Regions from separate parts of the Paraburkholderia strydomiana genome, predicted to be linked through region 3. Evidence: predicted binding sites of a transcription regulator. Region 3 holds the regulator's gene; each other region holds the start of a gene.
The links. Region 3 encodes HrcA, which represses chaperone genes, less so after heat shock. Its sites were predicted from a motif close to TTAGCACTCNNNNNNNNNGAGTGCTAA; they were not measured.
Positions count from the first base shown of each region.

Region 1: the regulator HrcA is predicted to act here: its motif matches at 3,900-3,926, upstream of groES (co-chaperone GroES).
Region 2: the regulator HrcA is predicted to act here: its motif matches at 2,085-2,111, upstream of J2W46_RS32775 (co-chaperone GroES).

Region 1 covers NZ_JAVDVL010000004.1:176,644-184,237, reverse strand. The annotation lists partial or broken gene J2W46_RS34565 (hypothetical protein) at 1-146, shown strand, start outside; gene J2W46_RS13340 (FkbM family methyltransferase) at 576-1,523, shown strand; gene groL (chaperonin GroEL) at 1,844-3,484, opposite strand; gene groES (co-chaperone GroES) at 3,537-3,827, opposite strand; gene J2W46_RS13325 (methyl-accepting chemotaxis protein) at 4,233-5,765, shown strand; gene J2W46_RS13320 (FkbM family methyltransferase) at 6,243-6,809, shown strand.
Region 2 covers NZ_JAVDVL010000022.1:5,722-13,315, reverse strand. The annotation lists gene J2W46_RS32790 (MFS transporter) at 1-72, opposite strand, end outside; gene J2W46_RS32785 (sulfonate ABC transporter substrate-binding protein) at 305-1,315, shown strand; gene J2W46_RS32780 (nitroreductase family protein) at 1,361-1,957, shown strand; gene J2W46_RS32775 (co-chaperone GroES) at 2,164-2,454, shown strand; gene groL (chaperonin GroEL) at 2,468-4,108, shown strand; partial or broken gene J2W46_RS34510 (SfnB family sulfur acquisition oxidoreductase) at 4,533-4,694, opposite strand; gene J2W46_RS32760 (ABC transporter substrate-binding protein) at 4,822-5,640, shown strand; gene J2W46_RS32755 (amino acid ABC transporter permease) at 5,647-6,378, shown strand; gene J2W46_RS32750 (amino acid ABC transporter permease) at 6,375-7,088, shown strand; gene J2W46_RS32745 (LLM class flavin-dependent oxidoreductase) at 7,538-7,594, shown strand, end outside.
Region 3 covers NZ_JAVDVL010000004.1:43,838-51,431, forward strand. The annotation lists gene recN (DNA repair protein RecN) at 1-1,002, opposite strand, end outside; gene J2W46_RS12760 (NAD kinase) at 1,071-1,973, opposite strand; gene hrcA (heat-inducible transcriptional repressor HrcA) at 2,304-3,323, shown strand; gene hemH (ferrochelatase) at 3,491-4,561, shown strand; gene J2W46_RS12775 (RNA-binding S4 domain-containing protein) at 4,570-4,977, shown strand; gene J2W46_RS12780 (hypothetical protein) at 4,949-5,110, opposite strand; gene grpE (nucleotide exchange factor GrpE) at 5,490-6,074, shown strand; gene J2W46_RS12790 (thioredoxin family protein) at 6,164-6,604, shown strand; gene dnaK (molecular chaperone DnaK) at 6,757-7,594, shown strand, end outside.

The DNA.
Region 1 (7,594 bases), 130 kb from region 3:
GGCGCAAGACGCACAACATCCAGTCGGTGATGTATTACGTGCTCGACAGTGGCAACACTACCTACGGCATCATGATCAACGGTACGCCGATCATTCAGCCCTACAGTGCTTTCGTTGCTTTCACGTCTGCCAAACCGGACAATTAACCGCAGAATACAGTGCCACGCCCTGGCTTCCAGCGGCCTCACTTCGATGCGGCCGTGCGCCCTTGCCTTTCGTCGATGTCAATGTCGGTCACATTGGCACATTGTCGATATCCGGCCGGCGCAACGCATCCCTGCTGAGCAGGCAGCGCGCATCCACCCAGAAGTGAGACACCCGCATCGGATGAAGCGACACAGGCCCAACACCGCTGTTCCTCAGCATTTTGCGACTGTATCGCCCGACTTTGCGCCGCACTGGCCTTTTTCGACGAAGCGACACATAACATTCCCCGAAATGGGCCATTAGCGAATGACGTGTGACCAGGCTTGTCCGAACACCGTCGACGCACCGGCGGCTCCTGGCGAAGACGTGTGTTACGTACAGTCTGCAGGGTAGCGCAGACGCCCTGGCATCTCTATTTGGAGTCACAGATGGATATCGATTCGCAGACCGTGCCTGCTTCGCAGCCGTTCCTCCCAAAGAGAATTTTGGCCAAGCGCGTTAGCGCCAGGAATTTTAGCTACGTAATCGACCGACTATCGTTTCATAGGCTTAACGGGCTTGCGGAGAAGCGTCTACGCGCAAGAGGCCACAAGATGGCCGTATTCGCGAATGAACATATCGGCGGATTTATCCATGTTTTCGGCGTCTACGAGCAAGAGGAGCTCGATGTGCTGTTCAGCTTCCTCGAGCCTTTGCATGATATTTTCCGTGCGGGCGTCGGGTTGGATATAGGTGCGAATATTGGCAACCACAGCCTTTATTTCTCGAACATATTTGACGAGGTGTATTGCTTCGAGCCAAATCCCTCGATTTTCTATTTGCTCGAATTTAATGTGAGCTTCCGGAAAAAGATCAAAGCATTCAATATTGGTCTTGGGGACAAGAAAGGAACATTCAGGTTGTCGGAGGTACCCGATAACATGGGCGAATCTGCCATCGTCTCGGACCAGCTGGGCGCCGATTCGGACGTAAACTGCGTCGACGTGCAAATCGAAAGGCTCGATAATCTCGACTATCGCGACAAAGGGGTTTGCTTTATAAAAATGGATGTCGAAGGTTTCGAACCCAAGGTACTGCAGGGCGGCTTACGCACTATCACGAAGCACTGGCCACTGATCGTATTGGAGCAGCATGAAAGTGACTTCAAAGAAGGAGATTCAGAGTCCATTTCAATACTGAGAGGCTTGGGATACAAATTTTGCTGGCATCAGAGCGGGACAGCGTCGCGGAATACATTTATCCGGCGCATTTTCAACTTCACGGAAATGTTTGCGGGACGTACGCATAAGGTAGTAACCGCCGAGGACGTTCCGCCGGGAAATTATTCGATGCTTATAGCGGTTCCCCCGCGCTTTCAGGCGGCCCTTCACATTTGACGAGGTGATTCATTGAAACCAGGAGCTTCGCCGCGGCGGACAACGACGTTGACGTTGACGCGATCGCCATAGGCGTTGCTCACCTTGCGAGCGTTAGCATGGTCGGGCGTGAATTGGTCCTTAGTGGAGACCACAAAAATAAGCCTTGAAGTGAGTGCCAACAGTCAAGAATTTCCAAGTTAGAGCCCAAACGCGCCGACCATGAAAAAACCCGCATTTGATTGCGGGTTTTTTCTTTGGCAAGCGCACCTTGCGGCGCGCTTTCCATGGGCTCCCGGTTGAACCTCTGTACGAGGCGTGACCGGGGAGCGGACATGAAATTACATGTCCATGCCCATGCCGCCCATGCCGCCGGGCATGCCGCCAGGCATCGGTGCGTCTTCCTTCGGCAGTTCGCAAACAGCTGCATCGGTCGTCAGCAGGAGACCTGCCACCGATGCTGCGTTTTGCAGCGCAGTGCGCGTGACCTTGGTCGGGTCCACGACACCAGCGTCAACCAGGTCGACGTACTCGCCGGTTGCTGCGTTGTAGCCGTAGTTGCCTTGACCAGCAGCAACTGCCGCCACCACGACGCTGGCTTCTTCGCCGCCGTTCGTGACGATCTGGCGCAGCGGCTCTTCCATTGCGCGCAGGACGATCTTGATACCTGCGTCCTGATCGGCGTTAGCGCCCTTCAGGCCGGCAATCGCCGTACGTGCGCGGATCAGCGCAACGCCGCCGCCAGCAACGATGCCTTCTTCCACAGCTGCGCGCGTTGCGTGCAGTGCGTCTTCGACACGTGCCTTCTTTTCCTTCATTTCGACTTCGGTCGCAGCGCCAACCTTGATCACTGCAACGCCGCCTGCCAGCTTGGCAACGCGCTCTTGCAGCTTTTCACGGTCGTAGTCCGACGTAGCTTCTTCGATTTGTGTGCGGACTTGCTTAACACGCGCTTCGATGTTTGCAGCTTCGCCAGCGCCGTCGATGATCGTCGTGTTTTCCTTGCCCACTTCGATGCGCTTCGCCTGGCCCAGTTCTGCCAGCGTTGCCTTTTCGAGCGTCAGGCCGGTTTCTTCAGCGATGACCTGGCCGCCGGTCAGGATCGCGATGTCTTCCAGCATGGCCTTACGGCGATCGCCGAAGCCCGGAGCCTTCACGGCAACCGTCTTCAGAATGCCGCGGATGTTGTTCACCACCAGCGTTGCCAGTGCTTCGCCTTCGACGTCTTCTGCGATGATCAGCAGCGGCCGGCCAGCCTTGGCGACTTGTTCCAGAACCGGCAGCAGATCGCGGATGTTCGAGACCTTCTTGTCGTGCAGCAGCACGAAAGGGTTCTCGAGCACGGCAACTTGCTTGTCCGGGTTGTTGATGAAGTACGGCGACAGGTAGCCGCGGTCGAATTGCATACCTTCGACGACGTCCAGCTCGTCTTGCAGCGACTTGCCGTCTTCGACGGTGATGACGCCTTCCTTGCCGACCTTGTCCATTGCTTCAGCAATACGATCGCCGATCGACGAGTCGCTGTTTGCCGAAATCGCGCCGACTTGTGCGATTTCCTTGTTCGTCGTGCACGGCTTGCTGATCTTGCGCAGTTCTTCGATCGCAGCGCCCACAGCCTTGTCGATACCGCGCTTCAGGTCCATCGGGTTCATGCCCGATGCAACGTACTTCATGCCTTCCCGGACGATCGACTGAGCCAGAACCGTTGCGGTCGTGGTGCCGTCACCTGCGTTGTCGCTGGTCTTGGAAGCCACTTCCTTGACCATTTGCGCGCCCATGTTCTGGAGCTTGTCTTTCAGTTCGATCTCTTTTGCGACCGACACACCGTCCTTGGTGACCGTCGGGCCGCCGAAGCTGCGTTCCAGGACAACGTTGCGGCCCTTCGGACCCAGCGTGACCTTCACAGCGTTCGCGAGGATGTTCACGCCTTCGACCATCTTGGCACGGGCGGAATCACCGAATACGACGTCTTTAGCTGCCATCTTCTAACTCCTTGAATTCTTGGGATATAACCGGGGAAGTAGCGGCTTGCGCTTACTTGTTCACCACGGCCATGATGTCTTCTTCGCGCATCACGAGCAGTTCGTTGCCGTCGACCTTGACGGTCTGGCCTGCGTACTTGCCGAACAGGACGCGGTCACCAACCTTCACGTCGAGGGCGATCTGTGCGCCCTTGTCGTCACGCTTGCCCGGGCCGACTGCCAGGATTTCGCCCTGATCCGGCTTTTCTGCTGCGGCTTCGGGGATCACGATGCCCGACGCGGTCTTGGTTTCTTGATCCAGACGCTTGACGATCACGCGATCATGCAAAGGACGAAGGTTCATACATACTCCTCTCTTGATTGAGACTGAAGAACGCTTGGAAAACCCGGCTGGCCGAGCCAACCGGCGAAGTTGTTAGCACTCTCGTGCAGCGAGTGCTAATTATATGGACGGGTGGTGACAAATTCAAGAAGGGATGTGGGGACAGTTGAGATTTACATGCTCTGCCCCGCCACGGGATAGATAGCCCGCCCACTCCACCAGATCCGAGGCGGCCAAGGCAGGGGTAAACCCGAACCTGCTCACTCACAAGAAATCTTCGCGCCCGCTCCTGCGACGCCAAGGGGCGCGCGTCATCGAATCCATAGAAACCCTAATACAGTATCGGCGCGCTGTGCCGTTGATGAGAAACCTGCGCGCTTTTTATACTGGTTCGGCGCCGGGACCACTGAACAATTGAGGTTTCCAATGAAGGTTTCCACGCGCCTGACGATGCTTGCGCTCGCGGCGCTCGTCGCGCTCTTGGTTGTCGGTTCCTACAGTCTTTACAGCGTCAGACAAGCGATGCTCGACGACAAGCGCGCGCAGATCACCAATCTGCTGCGAATGGCAGAGCACCTCGCGACGTACTACCACGACCAGGAAGTGGCCGGGAAGTTGACGACCGAGCAGGCGCAGTCTGCGACGAAAGAGGCGTTGAGCCAACTGAATTATTCGGACGAGAGCTACTTCTGGGCTCGCCTTCCCGACGGCCTCACGCTGGTACACCGCAAGGCTTCGACCGTCGGCAAAATCAACGTCGGAAAGGCACCCGACGGACGTCCCGACGGCGACCTCTACCGTGAAATGCTCGCCCGCGAACATATTCCGATCATGACCGTGCTCGCCAAGCATCCCACCAGCGGCGAGATGGTAGAAAAGATCAACGGACTGGTCGAGTTCAAGCCGTGGGGATGGTGGATTGGAACCGGCATCTTCACCACCGATATCAGCGCGACGTTCTGGCGAACGGGCGCATTCCTCATCACCCTGATCTCGGTTGCGATTCTCGGTATTGCGGCACTTGCCTGGCAAATCATTCGCCGCGTGACCGGCGCACTTGGTGGCGAACCCGCCGACGTGTCGCAGGCCATGCACCGCATGTCGGTCGGCGACCTGAGTCTTCCGATCGTCGTTACGGGCGCTAGTGAAACGAGCTTGCTCGCATCGGTGGCACGCATGCGGCAGTCATTGCTCGACATGGTGGTCCGCATCGGCATGAGCTCCGAGGCGGTGATGAGCGGGACGAGTCAGATCGCAGCGGGCAACACCGACCTTTCCGCACGGACCGAGCAGCAAGCCGCATCGCTGCAGGAAACGGCGGCGAGCATTGAAGAACTGACCGCGACCGTCAAGCAGAACTCGGAAAACGCGAGGCAAGCGAACGGCCTCGCCGACAATGCAAATCAGGTCGCGCTCGAAGGACGCAGGATCGTGGGCCAAGTCGTGGACACGATGAGCGGGATTCAGGAGAGCTCGGGCAAAATCGCCGAGATCATAGGCATTATTGAAGGCATTGCGTTTCAGACGAACATTCTTGCGCTCAACGCGGCGGTCGAAGCCGCGCGAGCGGGCGAGGAAGGCAGGGGTTTTGCCGTCGTCGCAAGCGAAGTCCGCAGTCTCGCGCAAAGATCGTCGAGTGCCGCCAAAGATATCAAGGTGCTCATCGAGGCATCGGGCTCGCGGGTCGAGGCAGGAGCCGAACTTGTCGCGAGCGCAGGGGAAACCATGGAAAAGGTCGGCATCGCGATTCAGCGAGTGACGGACATCATGGGCGAGATCGCGTCGGCGTCGCACGAACAGAGCCGCGGCATTGAGCAGATCAATCAGGCGATCACACAGATGGACGAAGTGACGCAGCAGAACGCCGCGTTAGTCGAAGAGGCGGCTGCGGCCGCCGGCTCTCTCGAACATCAAGCGCAGCAATTGCGCACCGCCGTATCGGTTTTCCGCACCGCCTGACACATGGGCCGGAGGGTTCGCGGCGCGACGCTAGATCAACCGTTATCTAAAGTTGCGCCGCTCGTGTAGCGGCCACGTGGCCTGTTGCGTCATCGACGCGACATTGCACTCGCTGTTGGTTGGTGATTGTTGGTGAAGACAGGCCAATGTCGCTCCCGTCGAGGCTTCGGCATGTCATGACAAAGTCCCTCCTGGTGGATAACTCGCTCGCGAGAGAGTATTGCTATCTCTACCTGTCCAGCCTGTCACGAAAGCTGAATGTTGTGTGGCTCTCGGCAAATGGACAGGACGGCACGATGGTCAGCAGTTCGAATGATTTAAGCATTCTCAAGAAATACGCCGAGACCGGACGTTGGGCGCCTGAGCTTTCGGAGAAATTGAAATTGTTCTTCGCGACTCGGGAGGGACGTATCTCGACATCGGCGCGAACATCGAGATGACAACCATACCGATTGCGCAGCACAACGAGCGCGTGAAGTGTTATTCGTTCGAACCCGAACCAGTCAACTACCGCAATCTTCTACGCAACATTGCGGCAATTGCCCGACATCCAACATCGAGACTTTCCAACTCGCGTTGCACGAACGGGAGGAAGTACTGCCCTTCGAAATTGCCGACGGCAATCTGGGCGACCGCCGCCTTCGCATCGAACTCAACCTTCCGGCAAAACAGAACGACGTGAGGCGCAAGATCACCGAAGTGCGTTGCGCAAGACTGGATGGTCTTCCTATTCAGTTGGCCGGCCCTGTCTTTGCGAAAGTCGACACCCAGGACGCGGAGCCTTATGTCTTTACTGGCGGAAGTAAGCCCCTCGCTAAAGTCGATGCCATCCTCGTGGAATTATCACCACGCCATATGGCCCGGTTAAGGTGCGGTCCCGACGTCGTGCTCCAGCTTCTTGAAGAGCACTTCACTTACGGCAAGATTGAAGAAACCGACGCAAACCAATGCGAACAATCGCAGCCCTGCTGCCGGTACTACGCGGAGTTCCTCGAGTCGGTCGTACAGCATACGAACGCTGTCGAAAAGCTAGTAACTGAGTAGCAGGCATCCGGTCAGGCTAACTTGCGCCGTGCCTTTCTGCCGCCTGAAAGCCCTGTATTCAAGCCAATGAATACCAGCATGTTCTGCGGCTTGAACAGATCGGCGAACCCCCCGATCAGAAGCCCCCTGATTGACAGTGGGAACACGTCATAGCCGGCGGACCTATATAAATCCTTCTGAATGTCGATGCAACGGTTTATCGGGTTTATGAAAGGACACGTTAACACTCGCGGCCAGCTTTGCATATTGTCTTTTCCAGTCGCGTAACTAGTTTAGTCAATGACCTGACGCTTAATATGCGCCAAACCGTTTGGCGAAGTTGCATCACCTTACAACGCGCCAATCTCAGCAGGCCCCTCGCCCAAGCGTTCGAAATGGTGAACGGAGGCATTCGTTCGATATGCGCGAAGTGGCGGCGGGAAGCTAACCTGTTGCGCATGGAAGCGGAAAATATGACCTCCACCTCTTAGGGTCAAAGCGAAAAAAATGCAGGGCGACCAGTCCCCATACGATAAGGAGAAAGTAAAACTTATTTGGGGCAACCCGCGAAATCGGAAACGATCTTGCTTTCTGGCGGGAATTTGCTATTTCCCGTTTTGTCCGACCACTGTTGCGGGTAAGATCTACTCCGTTCGCAGTAGCAACCCCGCAAATTTTACGGATTGCGGGTTCGCTTCCCGGCAAACGTTTGCACGGACACCGTTCTGATCCGCGGTTCCGGCAAACAGTTCGGTTGACCCCACTGTTGATGATTCCCCGACGCGCGAATCGGCCCGGCCGTTTCG
Region 2 (7,594 bases), on a different contig from region 3:
CACGGCGGGACGGGCAAGCTCAGGCTGCGCGGGTGCGTCTGGCGGAGTCGATGGAATAGCGACGGTGGACATGATGGCTGTCGAACAGGAGTCAAAAGTTCCTGCATGCTAGCGACGCCTCCATCGTCTTCCAAACGACGATTGAATATATGCAAAGCGCGGGATCGGACGTTGTCCGTGCGGCAAGGCGCGAGGCGGCGCTTTCGTCCGTGCCGTGCTTACGATATGCGCAAACGATGGTTGGTTTTGCCAGTGCGGCGACTTAACGTCGTGGACGACAACATCACGTAACCCTCCCATACCGATGAGCAAGAACAGACACTCGATCTTCGTATCGCCGCCCGATGCGGCACGTCGCCGGCTGCTGCAAGGCGCAGCGGCGGGCATTGCAGGCGCGGCGCTGGGCGGCGTGCTCGCACCGTTCGGCAGTACCATCGCACACGCGCAGGGCACCGAAAAGAAGCTGCGCATCGGTTTCCAGAAATACGGCAATTTTGTCGTGCTGAAAGCGCGCGGCACGCTGGAGAAAAAACTGGCGAGCCAGGGCGTGACCGTGCAATGGCTCGAATTCCCTGCGGGGCCGCAGTTGCTCGAAGGCCTGAACGCGGGCGCGGTCGACGTCGGCACGGTCGGCGAGACGCCGCCGATCTTCGCGCAGGCAGGCGGGGTCGATTTCGTTTACATCGGCAACGAACCGCCCGCGCCGCACGGCGAAGCCATCGTGGTCCCCAAGGCCTCGCCGATCCGTTCGGTCGCGCAGCTGCGCGGCAAGAAGGTCGCGCTGAACAAGGGCTCGAATGTCCATTACCTGCTCGTGAAAGCGCTCCAGCAGGCTGGACTCACGTATACGGACATTGAGCCTGTCTATCTGACACCCGCCGATGGCCGTGCCGCATTCGTGCAGGGCAGCGTCGACGCGTGGGTGATCTGGGACCCGTATCTCGCGGCGATCGAACGCCAGGCCAATGCGCGCACGCTCGTCAACGGAGACGGCCTCGTGCGCAATACGCAGTATTACGTCGCCGCGCGCAAGTTTGCGTCTGCGCAGCCGCAAACGCTGCATGCGCTGCTCGACGAGATCAATAGCGTCGACGGCTGGGCTCGCAACAACGTCCCCGAAGTAGCAAGCCTTCTGTCACCCCTCGTCGGCCTCGACCCGGCCACGCTCGACGTTGCGCTCAAGCGCGCCGGCTATGGCGTGCAACCCATCACCGACGCCACGCTGGCTTATCAGCAGCAGATCGCCGACACGTTCAGCGCGCTGAAGCTGATTCCCGGCAAGCTGACCGTCGGGGATGCGCGCTGGAAAACCTGATCCGTCCGAGCGATTCCTTCACTGCCCTCACTCTATCGACCGATCATGACGACATCGAATACGCGCACCGCCGAACACCCGATCGACCGCCAGTTTCTCGAACGCTGGTCGCCGCGTGCGTTCACACAGGACACGATTCCTGAATCCGCCTTGCAGACCTTTCTGGAGGCGGCGCGCTGGGCACCCTCCTCCTACAATTCGCAGCCGTGGCGCTTTGTCTACGCGCGGCGCGGTACCGAACACTGGACGCGCTTTCTCGGCTTTCTCAACGAGTTCAACCGCGGCTGGGCGCAACATGCAGCCGCCATTCTGATCGTGCTGTCGAAGCGCACGTTCGCGCCGCCCGGCGCGACGGATGCAGTCGCGCTTGCGTCGCATTCGTTCGATACGGGCGCCGCATGGGGCTATCTGGCGTTGCAGGCGAGCCTGTCTGGATGGAAAGCGCACGGCCTTGCGGGCATCGAGCGCGATCACATCCGCGCTGAACTTGCGATTCCCGAAGACTATGCGATCGAAGCGGCCGTCGCGATCGGCCGTGCGGGCGACAAGGCGTCGTTGCCCGAAGCGTTGCAAAAGCGCGAGACGCCGAGCCCGCGTCAGCCGTTATCCTCGTTCGCCGCCGAAGGCCAGTTCGTGTTCTGAGGCGCTTCTCCGTCGCGAGCAAGACGCTTAGGACTGCGCGTGCATTGCTAATCTCCCGTCATTGCCGAACGTTCTGCCAATCGGTTATTGGAGCCGTGGGTTCGCCGTTTCTATACTCGGCTTTCCATCAGCACTCGCGATGTTGGAGTGCCAATGCGAAACCCGCTTGCAAAACCAAACAGTTATCGAGCAGAAGGAAATAACCAATGAGTCTACGTCCGTTACATGATCGCGTGATCGTGAAGCGTCTCGATCAGGGAACCACCACCGCGTCGGGCATTGTGATTCCCGACAGCGCGGCCGAGAAGCCGGATCAGGGCGAAATCCTCGCTGTCGGTCCGGGCCGCCGCGGCGGCGACGGCAAGCGCATCGAGCCGGACCTGAAAGTCGGCGAGCGCGTACTGTTCGGCAAATACGCGGGTCAGGCGGTCAAGGTCGAAGGCACCGAACTGCTGGTGCTGCGCGAAGAAGATATCGTCGCGGTCGTTCAATCCTGAGGAGAAGATAAACATGGCAGCCAAAGAAGTCGCGTTCAGCGACAATGCGCGGTCCAAACTGGTTGAAGGTGTCAACCTGCTTGCCAATGCGGTGAAAGTCACGCTCGGTCCGAAAGGCCGCAACGTCGTGCTCGAGCGCAGTTTCGGCAGCCCGATCGTCACCAAGGACGGCGTCTCGGTCGCGAAGGAAATCGAACTCGCGGACCGCCTGCAAAACATCGGCGCGCAACTCGTCAAGGAAGTCGCGTCGAAAACGAGCGACGCCGCCGGTGACGGTACGACGACGGCTACGGTGCTCGCCCAGGCGATCGTCCGCGAAGGGCAGAAATATGTCGCGGCGGGCCTCAATCCGCTGGACCTCAAACGCGGTATCGACCAGGCCGTGCGCGTGGGTGTCGAGGAGCTGAAAAAGATCAGCAAGCCCACGACGACCAGCAAGGAGATCGCGCAGGTCGCGACCATCTCGGCCAATGGCGAGGAATCGATCGGGCAACGGATCGCCGAAGCGATCGACCGCGTCGGCAAGGAAGGCGTGATCACGGTCGAAGACGGCAAGTCGCTCGCCGACGAACTCGACGTCGTCGAAGGCTTGCAATTCGATCGTGGGTATCTGTCGCCTTACTTCATCAATAACCAGGACCGGCAACTTGCCGTGCTGGAAGAGCCGTACGTGCTGCTGCATGACAAGAAAGTCTCGAACATCCGCGATCTGCTTCCCGTGCTCGAACAGGTCGCGAAGTCGGGGCGGCCGCTGCTGATTATCGCCGAAGACGTCGAAGGCGAAGCGCTTGCTACGCTCGTCGTCAACAACATTCGCGGCATCCTGAAGACCGTGGCCGTCAAGGCGCCGGGTTTCGGCGACCGCCGCAAGGCGCTGCTCGAAGATATCGCGATCCTGACGGGCGGTCAGGTGGTCGCAGAAGAAACCGGCCTGACGCTCGAAAAGGCGACGCTCGCCGAACTGGGTCAGGCCAAGCGCATCGAAGTCGGTAAGGAAAACACGACGGTTATCGACGGCGCCGGCGAGAAGGCCAATATCGAAGCGCGCGTCAAACAGATTCGCGCCCAGATTGCGGAAGCAAGCTCCGACTATGATCGCGAGAAGCTTCAGGAGCGTGTCGCGAAGCTGGCGGGCGGCGTGGCCGTCATCAAGGTCGGCGGTGCGACGGAAATCGAAGTGAAGGAGAAGAAGGACCGTGTCGACGATGCGCTGCATGCGACGCGCGCAGCCGTCGAAGAAGGCATCGTGCCGGGCGGCGGCGTTGCACTGATCCGCGTGAAGCAGGCGATTGAGGGTCTGGAAGGCGCGAATGCGGACCAGAACGCGGGCATCAACATCGTGCGCCGCGCGCTCGAAGAGCCCCTGCGCCAGATCGTTGCGAATGCGGGCGAGGAAGCCAGCGTGATTGTCGCGAAGGTCGCGGAAGGCTCAGGCAACTTCGGCTATAACGCGGCGACGGGGCAATACGGCGATCTCGTCGAGACGGGCGTGGTCGATCCGACCAAGGTGACGCGCACCGCGCTGCAAAACGCGGCATCCGTCGCGAGCCTGCTGCTCACGACCGACGCGACCGTGCACGAAGCACCCAAAGACGCCGCGCCCGCCGCTGCGCCCGGCGGTCCCGGCGCAGGCGGTCCGGGCTTCGACTTCTGATGGGCTGAGAGGCAATGCGCTGGGTGCTGGGTGTGCCCAGCGCGGAACGAAAACGCACAGCCGGGCAGCCGCCATTTCGGCTGCAACCAGCACGGGGATCGAATAGGCGCCCCCCTCGAGCGAGCCGAGCGGATCAACAGCGGATCCACGTTGCGCACGCCGCTGACCGTATTGGAGCGGCATCACCGGAACGTGCTGTGCAGCCGCATTCATGCGCCGCCGAACAGCCTGATTCGCGGCAATGCGAGCCGCGCCGCGCTCAGCGCGTAGCGGGGCTTTATACGAGCACTTTCGGATGCGCGAAGTTCGCTACGTCGACCCGTTGCTTGACCAGTCCCAGCGTGTGGAAGGTATCGACGATGTCCTGCTGCTCTTTCACGATGCCAGGCGTCAGCGCGACTGTGGTGTAGTTGCGCCGTATGGTCGCACGCTTGCGCACGAACTGGATGGCATCGGCGATGGCCGCTTCAGCGATACCCTGATCGATCGCCGCCTGTATCAGTCAGGAGGTCGGGCCCGACAGACCGTGACGGTCGCCGAGTTGCCAGATCGGCAATACGTCGTCGGGATCAACGGGCACCTGATCGGGCCTACTGTTTATGACGCGCCACGTTTTGCTCCTGACGATTTATTGGTTCGCCGCAAGAAGCCGCGTTGCTAAAGTCGCAGCTCACCGGCGCACGCGCCGCATATACAGATAAACAAGGTCAACAATGAAAATCCGGTTTACGGGCGCAGTCGTCATGGGGTTGATGCTCGCCATGTCCAGCGCGGCACACGCCGATCGTCTCGATGACATCAGAAAAGCGGGCGTGCTGCGCGTCGCGACCTTCGACAGCAATCCGCCGTTCGGCTTCGTCGATCCGAAGAGCAATCAGATCGTCGGGCTCGACGTCGACTACGCGCGCGCGGTCGCGAACAAACTTGGCGTGAAACTGGAGATTCAACCGACCAATCCGGCGAACCGCATTGCGTTCCTGAAATCCGGCAAGGTCGATCTCGTGTTCGCGAATTTCACGATCACCGACGAGCGCAAGAAAGAAGTCGATTTCAGCACGCCGTACTTTGCTTCGGGCACGCAGTTCATCGCAAAGAAAGGCGTGCTCAAGTCGCCACAACAGCTGAACAGCCTGCGTATCGGCGCGGACAAAGGCACCACCAACGAGCAGCAGGTGCGTGCTCAATTTCCGGGCGCGACCATCGTCGCCTACGACGACACGCCGTTCGCGTTCGCCGCGCTCCGCGCCGGCAACGTGCAGGCGATCACGCAGGATGGACCGAAACTCGTTGCGCTGCTGGCCAATGTGCCCGACAAGGCGAATTACGAAATTCCGCCGTTCACGATCTCGAACGACTATGAAGGCGTCGGCGTGCCGAAGGGTGAAACGCGCCTGTTAAATGTCGTCGACGACACGCTCAAGGGGCTCGAAGCGAACGGCACGGCCGCAAAGATCTACGATCAGTGGTTCGGTCCGTCGAGCCGCGCGCCCCTTCCGCGCCTGTTCAGGATCGGCGATCCGCAAAAGAGCTGATTGCCGATGAGTAACTGGCTGGGACCGAAGTACGTCGCGTGGATAGCGCACGGCTTTTTGATGACTTTATGCCTGTCGGTGTGCGTGATCGTCGCGGCGACCGTGTTGGGGTTTCTGCTGGCGATCGCGCGTAACGCGCAGCATCGCGCCGTTACACGAGCGGCCGCGCTGTACGTGCTGGCGTTCCGTAATTCGCCGCTGCTCGTGCAGTTGCTGTTCTGGTACTTCGGCGCGGCGACGCTGCTGCCGCAAGGCGTGATGGAATGGCTCAACGCGCCGCACGTCGTCGTGCTCGGTCCGATCGCCTTGTCCTGGCCGCCTTTCGAATTCGTCGCAGGCTGGATTGGCCTGACGTGCTATGCGACGACTTTCATAGGCGAAGAGTTTCGCGCAGGCATGCGTGGTGTAAAACACTCGCAATATCAGGCGGCCGCCGCGCTCGGACTAACGCCGTTTGCAGCATTCCGCCATGTGATTTGGCCGCAGGCCGTGCGGATCGCGACGCCGCCGCTTGCCGGCCAGTACATGAATATCGTTAAGAATTCGTCGCTGACGATGGCAATCGGTCTCGCGGAACTGTCGTACGCGTCGCGACAGGTCGATACCGAGACCTTCAAGACGTTTCAGGCTTTCGGCGCGGCAACGGTGCTCTACATCGCGACGATCGCCGCAATCGAGGTCGCCTTGCTGCTGTGGAAACATCGCGCGTCGCACATCTTGCAGCGAGGGCGTGCATGAGCTTGACCGACTGGTTGCAGACGCTGCGCTATCTGCTGCTCGGCACGTTTCCCGATGGCCCGCTCGGCGGCGCTGCACTGACGCTCGCGATGTCGGTGATCTCCGCCTTGCTGTCGGCGCTACTGGGACTGGCTTGCGGCATTGCGTTGTCGATGACGCGCGGCGCGGCGCATCTGCTGCTTGTCGGGATCGTCGGCTTTTTCAGGGCAATCCCAGTGCTGATGCTGATCTTCTGGACGTTCTTCCTGATGCCGATGCTGCTGCACGTCAACGTGCCCGGACTCGCGGCAGTCGTCTGCGCGCTGGCTTTGATCGGCGGCGCGTATCTGTCGCATTCGGTCCATGCAGGCATCAGCGCCGTGGGCGCGGGACAGGGACAGGCGGCGCTGTCGCTCGGCATGACGCGCTGGCAGGCGCTGCGTTTCGTGCTGTTGCCGCAGGCGATCCGGATCATGACGCCTTCGTTCGTGAACCAATGGGTGTCGCTCGTCAAGGACACGTCGCTCGCTTATATCGTCGGCGTGCCCGAGTTCACGTTTCTCGCGAACCAGGTCAATAACCGGCTGATGGTGTATCCCGTGCAGATCTTTCTGTTCGTCGGGTTTGTTTATCTGCTGCTCTGCTCGGCGCTGCAACTCGGCGCGACACGTCTGCTCGCCGCCCCGCAATCGACCCTCGAAGAACCAGCTCTCGAGGTGCAGCAAACATAGGGGCTCAGGCGGTACCGTGCGCGACTGACAATAAAGACATACTCCCCCAACGCCGGAATCCCAATCCAGGGAGTTCAACGGGTCAGCACGAACGAAAACTGTCCCCTTTGCGCCAGGAATTGTGTCACTGCCTCGAACTGCCTGACGATACCGTCCAGCGCAAATAATCCAGGAAGGAGGATGATGTGCTTCCGACGGATCCGCGTCCGCAGCAACAGGTGAGCCGATACAGGAGCCGGTTCGCGTAGGCAGACGGTCTTGAGCAGTTCGAGAGCCCGCAGAGCAACTAAAACCGTCCCGGGTATGCGTCATGCCGAACGTTCGAATTCGTCTGCGTCTCGTCCGCTAAATACCGATGCCGCGATTGCATATCGCCATAACTTCGAAAGCCCTACGCGGGCGCGCGGTAGCATGGAGAGCTTCTCACTCTGCCTCTGGAGTTACAGGCGATGTCTAACCCTCCCCGCTTCGGCATTTGGGCGCTCGTACATGGAAGCCGTGCCGCG
Region 3 (7,594 bases):
ACGGCGTGTTTCATGTTCGTCGGGCAGCGTTTCGGGCTGCAAGCGGAACTTGCGCGCCGCCGAATGCAATGCGTCGAGGCGCTTTTCGACCTGGGCGAGCCGGTCGGGATCGAGTTCGAGCTTCTGTGCGTAATGGCTCAGCGAGTACGCAGCTTCCTGAAGTTGAATCTCGGCGGGTTCGAGCGCGGCCAGCACGTCGTTCAACGCCGGATCGATTTCCGCGAGGTCGCGCACCTTCGACACGATCGACGCAAGATGCGTGATCATCGCTTCGTCCGATTCGGATAACGCAGTCAGCGCACCTTGCACGCCGTCGATCAGATTCGCCGAATGCGACAGCCGCCGATGCTCCGCGTTAACTTCTTCCCACTCGCCCGGCTGGGGCGACAGCTTGTCCAGCTCCGCAAGCTGCCAGGCAAGCCGCTCGCGTTCCAGTTGCAACTCGCGATCGCGCGTTTGCGCATGCTCGACCGCCTGAACCTTCTCGCGCCATGTGCGCCACGCGCGCGTGACGCCCGCGGAAAGTTCGCTCAAACCCGCGTGGGTATCGAACAGCTCGCGCTGGGCGTCGGGACGCATCAGCAACTGGTGCGCGTGCTGGCCATGAATGTCCACCAGCATTTCGCCGACCTCGCGCAGTTGCGCCAAAGTCGCGACCGTGCCGTTGATGAAAGCGCGCGAGCGCCCATTTGCATCCACCACGCGGCGCAGCATCACCGTGCCGCCGTTCGGGCCGTCGGCTGCCGACGCGGCGAACGCCTGCTCGTCGAGCCACTGATCCACCTGCGCGTGCGTGTCGAATTCCGCGGTGATGTCGGCGCGGCTCTCGCCGGTGCGAACGACGCTCGCGTCGGCGCGCGCGCCGAGCGCGAGCGCCAGCGCGTCGATGAGGATCGACTTGCCGGCGCCGGTCTCGCCGGAAAAAACGGTAAAGCCGCTGTCGAATTCAAGATCGAGCGCGGCGACGATGACGAAGTCGCGTATCGAGAGGTGGCGAAGCATGAAGGTGGTCTGTGAGCCTGATATTCGGGTTTCTCTAGCGGCGCTTGTATATCCCGGCATTCCGCGGGTCAGAGCTTGCCGTCTTCTTCGTGCGACGGGTATTCGTTCCAGTGCAGTTTCTTACGCAGCGTCGCGAAATAGCTGTAGCCGACCGGATGCAGCATGGGCACCGTATGACGCGAGCGGCGCACTTCGATCGCGTCGCCCAGTTCGAGCGATGTGAACGACTGCATGTCGAAATTGACGTTGACCTCGCGCCCCGAAACGATCTGGATACTGACCTTCGAGTCGTCCGGCAGCACGATGGGCCGGTTCGACAGCGCGTGCGGCGCGATCGGCACGAGTACGATGCCCTGCAACTGCGGATGCAGAATCGGCCCTTGCGACGACAGCGCGTAAGCCGTCGAGCCGGTGGGCGTGGCGACGATCAGGCCGTCCGAGCGCTGGTTGTACATGAAGCGGCCGTCCACCGAAACGTGCAGTTCCGCCATGCCGGAGAAGCCGCTGCGATTGACCACCACGTCGTTGAAGGCAAGCGCGTGATAGATCGGATTGCCCTGGCGCATGATGCGCGCCTCCAGCAGCACGCGCTCCTCGCGTTCGAAGTTGCCCGCCAGCATTTGCGGCACGATCTCGCTCATGTCCGAGATCGGGATGTCGGTAATGAAACCCAGCCGTCCGTGGTTGATGCCGATGAGCGGAGTACGGTAAGGCGCCAGTTGCCGCCCGATGCCCAGCATCGTGCCGTCGCCGCCCAGCACGATCGCCACATCTGCACGCGCGCCGATCTCGGCCGGACGCAGCGCCGGATACTCGGTAACGCCGATTTCCGCGGCGGTGTCGGCTTCGAAAAAGACTTCGAAGCCGCGCTTCGCGATGCAGGAGGCGAGCGCCGTCAGGGGCTCGCGAATGCCCGGGGTGTTGTTGCGCCCGACGAGCGCCACGGTCTTGAACTGGCTGGTTACTTGCATGCCGGCATTACACCATAGGTAAGGCCCGAAAAGAACCGCGCGCGGACCCGGTGGCCCGCCGGCACGGGCAGGCCGCCAGCGCAGTTAGGGATTATCGTTAGAATGGTGAAGCCTTGATGACATGCGCGCCCTGCAAACTGCAACGGCGCGCTGCGGGCGGGGCCGTCGGCAACAGGGCTGGCGGCGCACCGGACCGAATGCGGCACCGGGCGTTGAGACCGGCGCTGAAACCAGCGCAAGACGCAGTCCTGGCGAGCGGCGGTTGATCCGCCGGTGTTGGGCGCCGTTAGCGCTCGCGGTAGTCGCACCATTGAGCTAAAATTTTCCGTCATGCTAGATCCTCGCGCACAAACCCTCCTAAAAACTCTGATCGAGCGCTACATTGCCGAAGGTCAGCCGGTCGGCTCGCGCACGTTGTCGCGCTATTCCGGCCTGGAGCTGAGTCCGGCGACCATCCGCAACGTCATGTCGGACCTCGAGGATCTGGGCCTTGTGATCAGCCCGCATACTTCGGCTGGACGCATTCCCACGCCGCGCGGCTACCGGCTTTTTGTCGACACAATGTTGACTGTCGAGTCGGCCGCAGACGAAGAAGCAGTCACGCGTACTGTCAAGACTACGCTGCAGGCCGGCGAGCCGCAGAAAATCGTCGCCGCGGCGGCGAGCGTGCTCTCGAATCTGTCGCAGTTTGCCGGGGTCGTGCTCACGCCGCGGCGCAGCCACGTGTTCAAGCAGATCGAATTCATGCGCCTGTCGGACAAGCGCATTCTGCTGATCATCGTTACGCCCGAAGGCGACGTGCAGAACCGCATGATGGCGACCCAACGCGACTTCACGCCGTCCGAACTGGTCGAAGCGTCCAACTACATCAACGCCCACTTCGCCGGTCTTTCTTTCGACGAAGTGCGCCGCCGCCTGCGCGAAGAGATCGACCAGTTGCGCGGCGACATGACCACGCTCATGCACGCGGCCGTCACCGCGAGCACCGACGAATCGGACACCGGCGAGACCGTGCTCATTTCGGGCGAGCGCAATCTGCTCGAGGTCGCGGATCTTTCCTCGGACATGGCGCGCTTGCGCAAGCTCTTCGATGTGTTCGATCAAAAGACCAGTCTCCTTCAGTTGCTGGATGTGTCGAGTCATGCGGCCGGCGTGCAGATCTTCATAGGCGGCGAGTCGAACCTCGTGCCTATCGAGGAAATGAGCGTCGTTACCGCGCCGTACGAGGTGAATGGCAAGATCGTCGGCACACTTGGCGTGATCGGACCCACGCGAATGGCCTACAACCGCGTGATCCCGATCGTGGACATCACCGCGAGACTGCTCTCGCTGACGCTCAGCCAGCAGTAGCGCGTCGCCGCTGCGGCGTTTCTTCCAGTACATGATGCGCGAGCCGGCGCCGCCTGCCAATTGGCCGAATGGCCAGGGGTCTCCAGGGCGCGCGGCCACGAGGCGCGCCGCTATAATGAATCTCACCTGATTCCACTTCCCGCCTTGAGCGGTTATCCCTGCTGCCTATGCGCTTCGACCTCGAGCGGCCCTCGCAGAACGCCACGTCGCACCGCGTTGCCGTGCTGCTGATCAATCTCGGCACGCCCGACGCGCCAACGCCTCGAGCGGTTCGCCGCTATCTCGCGCAGTTCCTTTCCGATCCTCGCGTGGTAGAAATTCCGGCGCTGCTGTGGCAAATCATTTTGCGGCTTCTGATCCTGCCGTTCCGGGGTCGCGCATCCGCGAAGAAATATGCGGCCGTGTGGATGCCCGAAGGCTCGCCGCTACGCGTCTATACGGAAAAGCAGGTGGAAGGTTTGCGCCACCTGCTGCAATTGAATGACTACACGGTGCTCGTCGAGTACGCCATGCGCTACGGCACGCCAGGCATTCCCGCCATGCTCAATCAGCTGAAGCTCGCCGGTGCTGAACGGGTGCTGCTGGTGCCGATGTATCCGCAATACTCGTCGTCGACCACGGCGACCGCGTTCGACGACGCGTTCTCCGCCCTGAAGCGCATGCGTAACCAGCCCGAGATCCGCACGGTTCGCCAGTACGCCGATCATCCCGCGTACATTTCAGCGCTCGCTGCGCAGGTGCACCACTACTGGCATCTGCATGGTCGTCCGGATTTCGCTGCCGGCGACAAGCTCGTTCTCAGTTTTCATGGCGTGCCCAAGCGAACACTGGATCTTGGCGATCCGTACCACGAGCAGTGCCAGACGACAGGCGCGCTGCTGATGCAGGCGCTCGGCCTCACGCCGGTGGAATGCCGGATCACGTTCCAGTCGCGTTTCGGCAAGGCGGAGTGGTTGCAGCCGTATACGGCACCCACGCTGAAGGAGCTCGGGGCAGCAGGCGTGCGGCGTGCTGACGTATTTTGTCCCGGCTTCACCGCTGATTGCCTCGAGACGATCGAGGAGATCGGCATGGAAGTGCGCGACGAGTTCCTGCATGCCGGCGGCAAGGAGTTCCATCGCATTCCTTGCGTGAACGCTTCGCAGGCGTGGATTGCCGCGCTTGGCGAAATCGTCGCGCAGAATCTGCAAGGCTGGCCGGTGCAGGCGGTCCCCGTACCGCATCACACTCCGGCTTGAGCACGCTTATGAACTATCGAATTTCGACGGAACCGGGCGCGAAGCTGCGCATCGACAAGTGGCTTTGGGCAGCACGCTTCTTCAAGACGCGCTCGCTTGCCGCGGACGCGGTCGAGAAGGGGCGCGTGCGCATAGGCGGAGCCAACGTGAAGCCGGCCAAGGACGTGCGGGTCGGCGATCTCGTCGAGATCGAAATCGAGCGGTTCGTATGGCAGGTGCAGGTGCTGGGCGTATGTGACGTGCGCGGCCCAGCAAGCGTCGCGCAGACGCTTTACGCGGAGACGGACGAAAGCCGGCAAAAGCGGCAGGCTGAGCACGAGCGCCGCAAGACCTATCGAGAGCCGGCCGAGGCACTACACGGCCGCCCGACCAAGCGCGACCGCCGGACTATCGACAGATTTTCAGGTGGGGATTGAACAGTTGTTCCATGGTCGCGTTCACGCCGCCGTATTCGGTTGTGTGATCGTTGACCGCCCCAGACATACAGATGGTCGTGGTGCCCGCAACGAGTACCAGTGCGACCACCGAGATTGCAAAGGTCAGTTTCACGGTACCCCCTTTTGGGATGGTGCGGAAAAGAAACGAGCTAGCCAGGTGGAAATTGCAAAAAGGCGGAAAGGTTTATGTCAGATTAGGGTTAACGCTGTTTTTCCGCCGCGTAACTGGAGCATAGGTCACTTGCACGCCGCGCTCAATCTGAATCTGATCGCCGCGCACTCATGGTTGTAACCGCGCGTTTCGGCCGGCTGCTGCCGGTTTGAAAATTTCGGCGAAGGCGCTTGAAATGGCGCATCTGCGGCCCCAACTGCCGTTTCGATACGTGGTAGCGCGCCTGGGTAACTGTCGCGATTTTGCAACGCACAAATCGCGTCGGTGTCATGCGCCGTTGCTGCCGTTGGCTTTTAATTTTTTAACGACTTTCAGCGACATGGAAAACACGCAAGAGAACCCGACGAGCCAGAATCCCACGCCCGCGGACGAAACCGCGCGCCAGGCCGCCGAGGCGGTCACGCCCGAGCAGGAAGCCGCTGCGAGCGTCGCCACGGACACGCCGGCAACGGGTGCGGAAGCTGCACTGGCCGAAGCGCAGGCGAAGATCGCCGAATTGCAGGAAAGCTTCCTGCGCGCGAAAGCCGAGACGGAGAACGTGCGCCGCCGCGCGCAAGAAGACGTTGCGAAGGCACATAAGTTTGCAATCGAGAGCTTCGCGGAGCATCTGCTGCCGGTGATCGATAGTCTGGAAGCAGCCGTCGCTCACTCGACCGACGACCTGCAGAAAGTGCGCGAAGGTGTCGAACTCACGCTGCGTCAGCTCACAGGCGCGCTGGAGAAAGGCCGCGTCGTCGCGCTGAATCCGGTGGGCGAGAAGTTCGACCCGCACCGCCATCAGGCTATCTCCATGGTGCCGGCAGACCAGGAGCCGAACACGGTTGTTGCCGTGTTGCAAAAGGGCTTCGTGATTGCCGATCGCGTGCTGCGCCCGGCGCTCGTTACTGTCGCCGCGCCGAAGTAAGGCCAGTTTGCTCCGTATTCCGTTCGGGTTTCGCTGGCGTTCGCTAGACACAGCCGTAGACAACGAGTAGGCATCAAGTAAGCATCGCCATGGCCAAAATTCCCGTCGACGCAACCGCGTTTTCGGCGTTTGACATGCAGGAGCTAAGCGCCGAGTCATTCGACGCCAGTCTCGCCGAAGCGGGTGACCAACTCGCGGTGGTGTTCTTCTGGGGACTGGACTGCTTCAACTGCGAGATCGCCAAGAAGGCCATGCTTGCGCAACCGGACGCGATCCGCGCGCTCGGCCTGCGGTGGTTTCACAGCAATGTCTACGAGCACCGTGAACTTGGCCGGCGTTTCATGCTTCATGGTGTGCCGACGTGGTTCTTCTTTCACCGCGGCAAACGGCTGGGTAGGGCGACAGGCTGGCACGGCCTCGCGCAGTTCGAGGCGGCGGTCGCCGCGGCGCGCGAGAAGATCCGCCCGGCCAATGCCGCAGGCGGTTCGCAAGCCGACGGAGCGGATTCGGGCAAAAGTTCGGTCGATTGAAAAAAATTAAAGACCGCATCGCAAAAGAGGTCTTGAAAACGATGCGGACGCACTTATGTTGAGTGCAGGTATGAATTTAGGGCGGATTGCCTTGCCGCCGGACGGCAAACAGGGCGATTCCCGCAGCGATCAAAGTCAGGAGATTAGTAAAAATGGGCAAAATCATCGGTATCGACCTCGGCACGACCAACTCGTGCGTGGCGATCATGGAAGGCAATTCGGTCAAGGTGATCGAGAACTCGGAAGGTGCACGCACCACGCCGTCGATCATCGCCTACATGGAAGACGGCGAGATTCTCGTCGGCGCGCCTGCCAAGCGTCAGTCGGTCACCAACCCGAAGAACACGCTGTACGCGGTTAAGCGCCTGATCGGCCGCCGCTTCGAAGAGAAGGAAGTTCAGAAAGATATCGGCCTGATGCCGTACAAGATCATGAAGGCCGACAACGGCGACGCATGGGTCGAAGTACGCGATCAGAAGCTCGCTCCGCCGCAGATCTCCGCGGAAGTGCTGCGCAAGATGAAGAAGACCGCTGAAGACTACCTCGGCGAGCCGGTCACCGAAGCTGTGATCACGGTTCCCGCGTACTTCAACGACAGCCAGCGTCAGGCAACCAAAGATGCAGGCCGCATCGCCGGTCTGGAAGTCAAGCGCATCATCAACGAACCGACCGCAGCCGCGCTCGCGTTCGGTCTCGACAAGAACGAGAAGGGTGACCGCAAGATCGCCGTGTATGACCTGGGCGGCGGTACGTTCGACGTGTCGATCATCGAAATCGCCGATGTCGACGGTGAAAAGCAGTTCGAAGTGCTGTCCACGAACGGCGATACGTTCCTCGGCGGTGAAGACTTCGACCAGCGCATCATCGACTACATCATCGGTGAGTTTAAGAAAGAGCAGGGCGTCGATCTGTCGAAAGACGTGCTCGCATTGCAGCGCCTGAAGGAATCGGCTGAAAAGGCAAAGATCGAACTGTCGTCGAGCCAGCAAA